One region of the Effusibacillus consociatus genome, then DNA from elsewhere that is predicted to be linked to it. Evidence: riboswitches for the same ligand, from Rfam matches in the RefSeq annotation. Region 1 holds a riboswitch; each other region holds the start of a gene.
What was found. Region 1 has a riboswitch for S-adenosylmethionine ahead of metX (homoserine O-acetyltransferase MetX). Riboswitches for the same ligand answer to the same signal wherever they lie in the genome.
Positions count from the first base shown of each region.

Region 2: another riboswitch for S-adenosylmethionine. It lies ahead of ACFO8Q_RS20200 (methionine ABC transporter ATP-binding protein); the one in region 1 lies ahead of metX (homoserine O-acetyltransferase MetX).
Region 3: another riboswitch for S-adenosylmethionine. It lies ahead of ACFO8Q_RS12295 (2,3-diketo-5-methylthiopentyl-1-phosphate enolase); the one in region 1 lies ahead of metX (homoserine O-acetyltransferase MetX).
Region 4: another riboswitch for S-adenosylmethionine. It lies ahead of metH (methionine synthase); the one in region 1 lies ahead of metX (homoserine O-acetyltransferase MetX).

Region 1 covers NZ_JBHSHC010000065.1:2,837-6,020, reverse strand. Annotated here, with positions in the region: gene ACFO8Q_RS08980 (homoserine dehydrogenase) at 1-503, opposite strand, end outside; gene metX (homoserine O-acetyltransferase MetX) at 500-1,606, opposite strand; SAM riboswitch class I at 1,736-1,859, opposite strand; gene ACFO8Q_RS08970 (aspartate kinase) at 1,942-3,180, opposite strand.
Region 2 covers NZ_JBHSHC010000142.1:15,996-19,179, reverse strand. Annotated here, with positions in the region: gene ACFO8Q_RS20210 (MetQ/NlpA family ABC transporter substrate-binding protein) at 1-84, opposite strand, end outside; gene ACFO8Q_RS20205 (methionine ABC transporter permease) at 159-824, opposite strand; gene ACFO8Q_RS20200 (methionine ABC transporter ATP-binding protein) at 825-1,838, opposite strand; SAM riboswitch class I at 1,909-2,024, opposite strand; gene ACFO8Q_RS20195 (PilZ domain-containing protein) at 2,188-2,568, opposite strand; gene ACFO8Q_RS20190 (2-isopropylmalate synthase) at 2,798-3,184, opposite strand, start outside.
Region 3 covers NZ_JBHSHC010000096.1:159,833-163,016, reverse strand. Annotated here, with positions in the region: gene ACFO8Q_RS12300 (2-hydroxy-3-keto-5-methylthiopentenyl-1-phosphate phosphatase) at 1-512, opposite strand, end outside; gene ACFO8Q_RS12295 (2,3-diketo-5-methylthiopentyl-1-phosphate enolase) at 515-1,744, opposite strand; SAM riboswitch class I at 1,821-1,966, opposite strand; gene ACFO8Q_RS12290 (pyridoxal phosphate-dependent aminotransferase) at 2,035-3,184, opposite strand, start outside.
Region 4 covers NZ_JBHSHC010000044.1:51,764-54,947, reverse strand. Annotated here, with positions in the region: gene ACFO8Q_RS06755 (hypothetical protein) at 1-104, shown strand, start outside; gene ACFO8Q_RS06750 (trans-sulfuration enzyme family protein) at 165-1,322, shown strand; SAM riboswitch class I at 1,396-1,497, shown strand; gene metH (methionine synthase) at 1,565-3,184, shown strand, end outside.

The DNA.
Region 1 (3,184 bases):
TAGTTTGTCGTTCCGTTGAGAATCCCGGATACTTCCTGGACACGATTGGCGGTTAAATATCCTTGGAGAAAGCGAATCACAGGGATTCCTCCCGCCACACTCGCTTCAAACAAAAGTTGAACTCCCGCTTCTTCCGCCGTTTGCAGCAGCTCTGCCCCGTGCTTTGCAAGCAGTTCCTTATTCGCGGTGATTACATGCTTTCCCGACCGCAAAGACTTTAAAATAATGGTACGGGCAGGTTCCAGTCCTCCCATCACTTCAATAATGATTGGAATATCCGGAGAGGTAAGAATCAGATCCGGATCCGTGATGATCTGTTCCCGGGCCACTTCCACATTTCGTTTTTTCTCTGGATTTCGCACCAAAATATACGGGATCTCAATCCTGCAGCCCGTTCGCTCCGCAATCGATTCCCCGTTTTGGCTTAACGCTTTCAAAACTCCCGATCCTACGGTTCCCAAACCCAGGAGGCCCACCCGCACCGTTCTCTGTTGTCTGTTCATTTTGTTTTCCCTCCGTTTTCCAAAAACTCCCCTACCCATTCGTTCATGATTTCAAACTCGATCAAAAACGCATCATGCCCGTGAATGGTCTTCATCTCACGGTAGACGACTTCTTTTCCCTTTGCCCGCAGCAATTCGGCAGTGTCCAGAAGTTCACCGGCAGGGAATAAAAAGTCGGAATCAATTCCAATCATCAACCCGCGGGCGTTAATTCGGTCCAACACATGTGAATAGCTTCCGCGTCCGCGCGATACATCGTGCAAATCCATCGATTTCAGCAGATAAAGGTACGAATTGGCATCGAATCTTTGAACCAATTTATCACCTTGGTAGTTTAAGTACTTTTCCACCTGAAACTCGGATTCCATAACAAACGGATCGTCGATTGGAACCATGGAGTGTCCGAACCGCTCCTCGTACAACTCAAAGCTTCGATACGTAATCATTCCGAGCCGCCGGGCAAGATTGAGACCTTTTTGCGGAAATGTTCTTCCGTAATAATTCCCGTTGCACCAAGCCGGGTCATTATAAATTGCCTGTCGCGCGACATTGTTAAAGGAGATTCCCATTGCAGAAAATCGGCCGCACGTGGCGATCGGAATATACGTTTCCATCATTTCCGGGTAGGTTACCGCCCATTCGAAAACCTGCATTCCTCCCATGGATCCCCCAATGACAGCATACAGACGGTCGATTTCCAGGCTTTTGACCAAATGATATTGCGCTTGCACCATATCGCGAATGGTGACTATCGGGAAACGCATGCCATAGGGACGGCCATCAAGCGGATTGATCGATCCCGGGCCAGTCGAGCCGGAACACCCGCCCAGCACATTTGCACAAATAACAAAATAGCGATTGGTATCAAGCGCTTTTCCCGGTCCGATAAGTCCGTCCCACCAACCGGGGTAGCCTGCCGTAGACCCCGCATGGGAATCTCCGGTCAATGCATGGCAGACCAAAATCGCATTGTCTTTGGCAGAATTCAACGTGCCGAATGTCTCGTAGACAAGCGTTGCATCTGTTAATTCCCGCCCACTCTGAAGTACCAGATCGGGCAGCTTATATTCTTTTCGTACCACGTCTTCAATTCGTACCGCCATGCGCTCGCTCACACCTCACCTATGGAAAAGTGACGCCAGGATTGACTCCCATTCAAAAGACGGCAATCGTCGGAGAAAAAACGAAAGACCCCACTCAACTAAGAGGGGGTCACATAAATCGATCGCCGCCTCTTATCTATCAGAATCAAATGATTCTGCAGGAATTGGCACCAAGAATCCCACCTGAAAAAAGGTGCAGGATTCCGGTTGCCGGGCTTCATCGGGCCAGTCCCTCCGCCACTCTGGATAAGAGTTTCATCACGCACTATTCACTTGAATCGTTGAAAAGAGTTTATCACGGGGATAATCAATCGTCAAGAATATTTGACCGACTGTTATTTTGCCACAGCAGCCGCCTCTACGGCATCAAGACCGAACGCGGTATGCAGTACCCGAACCGCTTTATGAACATCGGAAGCGTCGATAACACAGGACACTTTGATTTCGGACGTGCTCACCATCTTAATGAACATTCCGTTCTCCGAGAGAACCTGGAACATCTGAGCAGCCACGCCCGGATTGCTGATCATTCCCGCTCCTACAATCGACACTTTCGCCAGTTCTTCCTCACAAACGATTTCATTGGCGCCAAGACGAGTTTTCAGTTGGGTCAGAACTTCAATTGTACGGTGCAAATCGTCCTTCGCCACGGTAAACGAAATGTCGCTGCGATCATTATGGACAACGCTTTGTACGATAATATCGACGTTAATATTTTCTTTCGCAAGCGTCTGGAACACAGCCTGCAGGTTGTCATTTCGGTTTGGCACGCCAACAAGCGCTACCTTGGCCACGTTCAAATCATGTGCGATACCTCGTACAATAATCCCTTTTTCCATAAGTGCCTCCTCTTTCACGAGTGTTCCCGGATTTGATTTAAAACTGGAACGAACCATTAACGGTACGTTGTATTGTTTCGCATATTCAACTGCACGCGGATGAAGTACTGCCGCCCCCAGGTTGGCCAACTCCAGCATCTCGTCATACGAGATTTCAGGAATCTTGCGAGCAAACTTTACAACGCGCGGATCGGTTGAGTACACACCCTCTACATCGGTGTAAATCTCGCATAAGTCCGCTTTCAGAGCAGCTGCTAACGCGACTGCGGTTGTATCCGAACCACCGCGACCAAGTGTCGTAATGTCTCCGTCTTCAGAAACCCCCTGGAAGCCGGCAACCACGACAATTTTCCCTTCTTCCAACTCGGCGAAAATTCTTGACGGATCCATGTCGGTAATTCTCGCTTTGCTGTGCACCGCTTCCGTACGAATTCCGGCTTGCCATCCGGTAAACGATACACTGTCTTTTCCAAGGTCCTGCAAAGCCATCGCCAACAATGCGATGGAAATCTGTTCTCCTGTTGTCAAAAGCATATCCATTTCACGGGCAGGCCGTTTCGAGGACACCTTGCATGCAAGATCGATCAAATCATCAGTCGTGTCCCCCATTGCAGATACGACCACAACGCAGGAATTCCCTTGATCCACAGTATCCGCTACACGTCGGGCGACTCGTTGAATGTGCTCGGGACTTGCAACAGAACTTCCCCCAAACTTTTGAACGGTTAATGCCACACTC
Region 2 (3,184 bases), on a different contig from region 1:
AGCCGGTGCAGTTTCTTTCTTGCCGCACGCTGCCAACGAGAATGCAAGCGTAAGTGATACTACAGGAACAAGCCATTTTTTCATTTCCAGTTTCCCCTTTCAATTTTTGCGATTCATTTTTTCTCTATGGAAAGATCGTTTTGCGACCTTGCCTGCGATTATTTTCTGCTGAAGCGAAGAACCAATCTGTCTCCGAATGTTTGGAGGATCTGAACCAACACAAGCAGGATCAGAACCGTGACAATCATGACATCTGTCTGGAAGCGTTGATATCCGTAACGAATGGCCAAATCTCCCAGTCCTCCGCCACCAATTACCCCTGACATGGCTGTGTAGGAGACAAGTGCCACCGTAGTGATCGTGATTCCCGCGATAAGGCCCGGGCGGGATTCAGGCAGCAGCACTTTCCAAATAATGTGCCAGTTTGAGGCTCCCATTGATTGGGCCGCTTCAATGACTCCGCGATCCACTTCACGCAGGGAAGTTTCCACCAACCGGGCAAAAAACGGGGCCGCGCCAATCACAAGCGGCGGAATGGAACCCTCCACGCCGATTGAAGTCCCTACAACCAGCTTGGTGAACGGGATTAGCAGGATCATCAGGATAATAAACGGCACCGATCGCAGGATATTTACAACAAAAGATGTAACTGAATAGAATACCCGATTTTCAAGCAGCTGTCCTCGTGAAGTTAAAAATAAGAACACTCCCAGCGGCAACCCGATCAAAACGGTAAAGAATCCCGAGAGCCCCAGCATAATCAACGTATCGATGGTTGCCTGTCCAATCTCTGCCCAATCCAAATTTTCGAATGTCAATTCCAACTAGATCACCTCCACATCAAGCCCACGCAGGCGCAATGCTTCAATGGTCGAATTGACTTGTTGGGCGTCGCCATCCAATTCCACGACCAGTTGACCGTAGGGTGTATCTTTCATCCGGGAAATCGTACCTTGCAGGATATTGAACGAAGTACCGGTTTCCATCATGGTTTGGAATAAAATCGGCCGGTAAGTCTGCTCGCCCAGGAAAGTGATGCGGACAATGATTCGGTCACCGGAAGATTTTTCGTGTGCCACCGTTTCTCTCAGTTCCACCGAGTCAGCCACTTGCTCGACAAATTCCCGCGTTGTCGGGTGCTGAGGTTTCAAAAATACATCGACGACCTTTCCTGACTCAACAATTCTCCCTCCGTCAATCACTCCGACCCCGTCACAAATCGAACGGATCACATGCATTTCGTGTGTGATCAATACAATAGTGATGCCGAGTTTCCTGTTAATATCTCGCAGCAAGGCAAGAATCGAGTTGGTTATTTGCGGATCAAGCGCAGATGTCGCTTCATCACACAGCAGCACCTTAGGATCGTTTGCCAATGCTCTCGCAATTCCGACACGCTGTTTTTGCCCTCCGGACAATTGAGCCGGATATTTGTTCCGATGTCCTTCCAAACCGACCAGAGACAGCAGCTCCGATACCTTGCGCTCGATCTCCGCCTTGGGCCGTTTGGCAAGTTTCAACGGGAACGCCACATTCTCCGCGACAGTGGCAGATGAAAGCAGGTTAAAATGTTGAAAAATCATGCCGATTTGTCGGCGCTGTTCCTGCAGCTTCCGATCTTCCAAAGCCGTCAGATCCACACCATCCACGACTACGCTCCCGGAAGTCGGACGCTCCAACAGATTGATACAGCGAATCAGTGTACTCTTTCCCGCCCCGGAATGGCCGATCACACCGAAAATTTCTCCCTTTTCTATCGAAAGATCGATTCCGCGCAAAGCAGGAACCAGTTTCCCATTCACCTGATAATCTTTATAAAGATTTTGCAGCAGAATCATCCGTTTCACCTCCGTTCAATAAAAAAACCCTTTTCACAGAATGAAAAAGGGTTGTTGTATCCAGCGCCCCTCCTCATCTGTCAAGATCAAACGATCTTGTAGGAATTGGCACCGCGACACCCATCATTAGGATGAGCCGGTTGCCGGGCTTCATTGGGCCTGTCCCTCCGCCTCTCTTGATAAGAAGAATTTCCAAATCATTTGTATTCAATTTATCATTTTAAAAATACAAGAACGAGTATATCGTACCCAGAAAGATAAAGTCAATACAAAAAAATGAAACAAAAAAATCAAAAATCCCGCAATTATTAAAAATTAATTTGCAGGATTTTTCAGGAAAATATTTCGATTACCATGCTGCGTACTTTTCCGCTTGCTTACGACGTATTTGGAGAGTATTAATTTTTGAGATCAGATTCCTTTGCTCATCTTCTTTGAAGAAAAGGAATTTTACTCCATACAGAAACATCTCTTCCGTTTCTGCTTGTTTCCAAACTAGTTGACCGTAAACGTTGATTTCATGATTCGGAATATCAATCTGAAATTGCCATACCAAAACTTCGCTGATGGGCAAATCGCGATCCGTCAGGAAGCAAAGCCCGCCACCCGAAATATTTTGAATTTCCACCTCGAACTCATCCCCGAAAGGCAGCTGCTTCGCCCCCAATTTACGCAAACGAAGCGAACAAAAAGCGGTGATATTCAGACGATAAAATTCCCTCTGCTGCATACTCGTGTCCTCCCCGTATTCCCCCGAAACCCCAATACCAAATTCTTCAATTGCACCTGTAAATGGTGTTAATAATTTATAACAGAGAGGTTCGACGACTCTAGGTACTTCAGTCCTATTTTTAATTTCTTTGATTGGACAAGGGGTCCCTTTAAAAAACAAACAAGCACTTTCCGCAGAAGGGGAAAGCGCTTGGGATGCAGATAGGACTTTGGTAGCAAAAATCTTCTTAGGCGTGGAGATCAGCCTTCTCTTTCATCCGTCGATAATCTTTGCCGAAAGTATCCATGCGTTTCATAATTAATCGGTTAACAGCATCCAGATAGGCCCGGGCACCCGCTTCCAGCGTGTCCGTAGAAGTGGCTCGCCCATTGCTGACAATCTCACCTTGCCGAATTTGAATTCTCACTTCCGCGAGAGCGTCCTGTCCCCCAGTTACCGAGTCGATCTGGTAATGGAGCAGTTCCACCTGTTCCCCGGTAATCCGATCAATTGCACGGGAGATCGCATCGAACGCCCCGTTTCCAACAGCCGCTTCCTGCAGCAGACCTTGTTCGTCATCGATTAACCCAACGGTTGCTGTCGGAACGCCGTGTGTACCGCAGGATACCTGCAT
Region 3 (3,184 bases), on a different contig from region 1:
ATGCTGTCACCGATTACAACTCTTGTATATTGATCCGCCGGATAGTGCCTGAGAATCGACGGCTTGCACATTCCACAGCCCCCGTCGCATCGCTCATCACAACCATGCGGCCATAGAATTCGGATCGTCTCGCCTGAGAAGTCAGAACCGTTGCAGTAAATCTTGTTGATGTCCCCATAAGGAGCCAGGATCGGCCCGACAAAAAAGTCGATTCCCCCGCTCGTAACAAGAAACTGAATCCCATTCTCCCTGCAATAAGTTACAAATTCGGAAAAGCCTGCGCGAATTTTGACTGCGTCTTCCGCATACTTCACAAGCTCTTCGCGCTTGGCCGACGGAATCAGAGAGAACAGTTTCCCGACTCCTTCCTGCACAGGAATTCGCTGCGACAGAATGTCATCCTTAATCGTTTCCCATCCTTCAGGTGCAAACTTCTCCATCAGAGTCATGATCATGTCGCGCTCGGTAATGGTCCCGTCAAAATCGCAGAAAATCACAATCGGCTTCGCCACGATCATTTGCCTCCCCAAAGTTCAAGTGCTTTCGCCAATTCTGCACTGTCTTTGGCTGCATCCTCGAGAGTTCGTCCCTGAATCACCGCATCGATCGCCGCGACAAAAGCCCGACCGCCAGCAGCAGATCCTCCCGGATGGCCATGAATGCCGCCGCCCGCATTGATCACCTGGTCATTCCCCAGATCATTGTAAAGTTGTGGAACCAATCCCGGATGAATACCGGCAGACGGAACCGGGAACGCCGGTTTGAGTACTTCCTTCGGCTTTCTGAGTTCCTCTGCGATCGCAAGAGTTTCCGCACGTTCCATGGCTACCGATCCATACGGGGACGGATACAGGACCAAATCGGCACCGGCAAGCCGCATCAATTTTCCCAATACAACCGGTGCACTGATCCCATATTGAGGAGACGGATAGAGAGCTCCCGCCAACGCCGGATGGGCCATGATCGGAACATTTACTTCCGGATCTGCCGCCAGTCGGTGCAGGACATCGTAACCGTATGCCAGAACGTTCAACAGGAGAGCATTTGCGCCCGCTTGAACCGCCCGCTTCGCCTTATCGACAATTTCCGTTACCGGTGCCGTCAGGTTCGCCGCATAGAGCACCTTTTTTCCTGTTTCTGCCGAGGCACGATCAGCCGCTTTCAAGCACGCTTCAATCCGCTTTTCAAACGGAGCATACGTATCATCAAAGAAAATTTCATCATCCTTCACCAGATCGACTCCGCCCAGTGCCTGCTGGTAAAACAGTTCGGCCAATGTGTCCGTGTCGTATCCGATGCACGATTTGAAAATCGACATCAGGAGCGGACGGTTCTGTACTCCCAACCGATTCCGAACCCCTTCAATGCCAAACTTCGGCCCCGGGAAGTTCTTCGTGAACTCTGCCGGAAAATCCAAATCGATTAATTTGATCGCCCCGTCCATCGACAGCTTTCCGAAAACGGAAGTAAGAACCGCAGGAAGATCCGGTGTGAAATTGATTGTCGGATAGGCAATTTTAAGCAGCGCTTTGACAGTCCCCTGTTCATCGGAACCCAATTCTTGTACTGAAACTACATGCCCCAGGTGCTTCTTCATCCGCTCCTGCCGTTCTGCGGGCAAATCGGTCCAGGAGCCAACCGTCAGTCCCACTGCTATACCTTGGGCTTTTTTATGAAAATCGCCCCCGCGTCCATGAACCAGATACGTGGCAACAATATAATCTTCTAGTTGCAGGTTACTCAAAATTGCTACCCCCTTTAAAACACAAACGCCTCTTTTCCTTTAAGAAAAAGAGGCGTACTCGAGAACAATTCCTCGCCTCTCATCTCTCAGAATCCATGATTCTGCAGGAGTTAGCACCATTGATACATCAAGTTGCGAATAGAACAGGAAAGCGTTCCATCACGGATGTATCCGGTTGCCGGGCATCATCGGGCCAGTCCCTCAGCCTGCTCTGGATAAGAGTCACATTTGTTGTGAAAATTTCAGTTAATTTTAAACTAGAGAAATCATACGACAGGTAATTCAAGATGTCAATAGACTTTTATTTGTTTCAGCCGTTCGACCGCTTCCCGCAATCGTTCTTCCGGTGCTAAAAGACCAACTCGCACGTACCCTTCTCCGCTTTTTCCAAATCCAATTCCGGGAGCCATTACAACATGGGCTTGATCCAGTACATAGTCTGCGAATTCAACAGCCCCCATGCCGTTCGGAATCGGTACCCATGTGAAGAAGGAGCCCTTTGGCGCCGGGCAATCCCAGCCAAGTTGCCGTAAGCCTCCCACAAACACATCGCGGCGGCTTTCATAGGTCGACACAAGTTGTCTAACGCAATCCTGCGAAGATCTCAAGGCGGTGATCGACGCCCGCTGGATCGCCGGGAAGAGGCTTACATAATAATGGTCTTGAATTAAATTAATCAATGATATCACATCTTTGTTTCCGAGCGCGAATCCAACCCGCCAGCCCGCCATATTATAGGTTTTGGACATGGTATAGAACTCTACCCCGACCTCTTTGGCACCGGGCACTTGCAGGAATGATACCGGCTTTTGTCCGTCAAAACCGATCGCACCATATGCAAAATCATGCGCTGCCACAATCCCGTTTTTTGCAGCAAATTCGACCGTATCCCGGAAAAATGATTCGCTTGCCGTAGCGGCAGTCGGGTTGTTCGGGTAATTTAGGAACATCAGCTTTGCCCGCTGCAGCGTTTCCTGGGACAACAAAGAATAATCCGGCAGAAACCCGTTTTCCCGCAAAAGCGGCATCATCACCATTTCGGCCCCGCTCATGGCAACACCCGACCAGTAGTCGGGATATCCCGGGTCGGGCACCAGGCACACATCGCCTTTATTTAAGAGACATTGGCTGATTTCGACCAGTCCGACTTTTCCTCCGAACAGAATGGCCACTTCCGAAGCCGGATCCAGATCCACATTATACTCCGCCTTATACCAGTCTGCGATTGCTTCCTTCAGTTCCGGGAGGCCCGAGAACGGAGAATAGCGATGAGTGAGCGGATCAAGAACCGCTTCCCGCATCGACTCGACAATATGTTGAGGTGTCGGTAAATCCGGGTTGCCCTGTCCCAAATTGATAACATCGTACCCTTTTGCTATATAGGAATTCGCTTTTCGCACAAGCGCCGAGAAAAATTGTTCCGGAAGCCGCCGCATCCGA
Region 4 (3,184 bases), on a different contig from region 1:
GCGGTGAAGGGTTTATGCGGATGAATATCGCTTGCCCCCGTCTGATTTTGGAACAGGGCTTGGGCCAAATCCGGCGTGCGGTTAATTCTTTGTACCAGGGATAAATGGGAAGGATAGAATATAGGGAAAGGCAAAAGGGGAGAACAAAAGGGGGCAGCGACTGAATGAAGTATGCATCCAAACTTGTCAAAGTCAAGAAAGATCCCGGCTATGGATCCCATATTCCACCTATCTATATGACTTCGACTTTTGTATTTGAAAATGCGGAAGTGGGAGCCCAACGTTTTGCGGGGGAAGACCCCGGGTTCATGTATACACGTCTGGGAAACCCGACCGTTCGTGAGTTGGAAGAGAAAGTGGCGGAACTTGAATTCGGTGAAGGTTGTCTCGCTTTTTCATCAGGAATGGCGGCCATTACAGGCTGTCTCCTTGGGATTCTGCAGGCAGGAGATCACGTAATTGCCCACACTGCATTATACGGGGCAACTCATGCGTTTCTTACTACAACGGTAAAAAAGTTTGGAATCGACGTAACGTTTGTCCCATTCAAAACAGCAGAAGATCTGGAGCCCCACATCACAGAACGAACAAGAGTGATTTACTTCGAAACGCCTTCAAATCCCACTCTGTCCCTGGTTGATTTGAGCAGTGTGGCGGATTTGGCCAAGCAAAAACGGATCCTGACCGTTGTCGATAACACGTTTCTGTCCCCGTACTTGCAAAATCCGATTTTGCATGGAATTGATATTGTGGTGCACAGCGCAACCAAATACCTGTCCGGTCATGGATATCTGATTGGCGGCCTGGTGGTGGCCAGAAAGGATATTATTGATCCGATGCGGAAAGAAGTGCAGAAAAATATGGGGGCCGTCATGTCTCCGATGGATGCATGGCTTCTTTCTCAAGGGATGCGCACATTGCACATTCGGATGGATCGTGCCCAACTCAATGCACAAGTCTTGGCGGAGCGTTTGGAAAAGCACGATGCCGTCGCTCAGGTGTTTTTTCCGGGATTGGCGGGATTTGAAGACAAAGCGATCATGGAAAAGCAGATGAAGGGACCGGGAGCGATGATTTCTTTTGTCTTAAAGGGAGGATATGAAGCGGGCGTCAAGCTCATGAATTCGGTGAAACTGTGTACCCTGGCCGTTTCACTGGGGGATGTCGGTACACTGATTCAGCATCCGGCTTCCATGACCCACGCCATTATTCCGAAAGAAGAGCGGGAGAAAGCGGGAGTTTGGGATGGGCTTGTGCGATTTTCCGTTGGGATCGAAGATGTGGAAGATATATGGCAGGATCTGGACATGGCTTTGGAGTAATAAATCCGCATAAATCATCTTGACAGCATTCACTATTTCATGCAAACTAAATAAAAATTAAAATATTTTCATACTTCTATCCAGAGTGGCGGAGGGAACTGGCCCGATGAAACCACAGCAACCGGTGCGATCACACGGTGCTAATTCCAGCAGAAAGCGTTCTGGAAGATAGGAGGAGCGGACTTGAAGCGATCAGCCCTCTCATTCTGGAGAGGGCTTTGTTATAGACAGGGGGAACCAGCATGAGCACGTCAGCGAACAAGATTCAACATCCAATCTTGGAACAACTAAAGAAGAAAATTCTCATCCTCGACGGGGCGATGGGGACCATGATCCAGCAGGCAAATCTGACTGCGGAAGATTTTGGCGGGGAAGAATACGAGGGCTGCAACGAGTACCTCAACCTCACACGTCCTGATGTGATCCAAGCGATCCATGAGAAGTATCTGGAAGCAGGGGCCGACATCATTGAGACGAATACGTTTGGCTCTACCCGACTGGTACTGGCAGAGTATAACCTGCAGGACCGGGCGGATGAAATCAACCTGGCTGCCGCGAAGCTGGCGGTCGATGCAGTACGAAAATGGTCTACTCCCGAATGGCCTCGTTTTGTGGCGGGTGCAATGGGTCCCACTACAAAAACGCTGTCGGTCACAGGGGGAACCACTTTTGAGGAACTGACGGAAGATTATTACCTGCAGGCGAAGGCATTGATACAGGGCGGCGTGGACGTCCTGCTGCTTGAAACGGCACAGGACACACTCAATGTGAAAGCGGGCAGCCTTGGAATTAAAAAAGCGTTTGACGAACTCGGTGTGGAACTTCCGCTGATGTTATCCGGCACCATTGAACCAATGGGTACGACATTGGCCGGTCAGAACATCGAATCGTTCTATATTTCCCTCGAACATTTGAAACCGATCACTGTCGGGTTGAACTGTGCAACCGGCCCTGAGTTCATGCGTGACCATTTGCGTACTCTGTCAGAATTGGCTCAGTGCGGGGTCAGCTGTTATCCGAATGCGGGACTGCCGGACGAGAACGGTCATTACCACGAATCCCCGCAAGCACTTGCGAAAAAAATGGCCGGATTCGCAGAACAAGGCTGGTTGAATATTGCGGGGGGCTGCTGCGGTACGACACCGGAACATATCCATGCACTCGCAGAAGCATTAAAAGACTATAAGCCGCGTCACGCTGCAGAGGGCCATCTCCCGGCAGTTTCCGGGATCGAAACCGTGTACCTGGAGCCGGACAATCGTCCGCTGATGGTGGGAGAACGGACGAACGTCATCGGATCGAAGAAGTTTCGGACTCTCATAGCAGAGGGGCTGTATGAGGACGCGTCTGAAATTGCGCGAGCCCAAGTGAAAAAGGGAGCTCATGTGATCGACATCTGCTTGGCGGATCCGGATCGGGACGAGTATGGGGACATGGAGAAGTTCCTGCACTATGTGGTCAAAAAGGTAAAAGTGCCCCTGATGATCGATTCCACCGATTCCAAAGTGATTGAGCTGGGATTGAAGCATTCACAGGGAAAAGCGATCATCAACTCAATTAACCTGGAAGACGGGGAAGAACGTTTCGAGGAAGTTGCTCCGCTTATCACGAAATATGGGGCTGCGGTTGTTGTCGGAACTATCGACGAGCAGGGGATGGCAGTAACACGGGAACGTAAACTGGAGGTTGCCAAACGTTCCTATGATCTGCTGGTGAACAAGTATGGTGTGAACCCGCAGGATATTATCTTCGATCCGCTGGTGTTCCCTGTCGGTACCGGAGATGAGCAATATATCGGTTCCGCACTTGAAACGGTAGAAGGGATTCGTCTCATTAAACAAGAGTATCCTCAGTGCGGTACC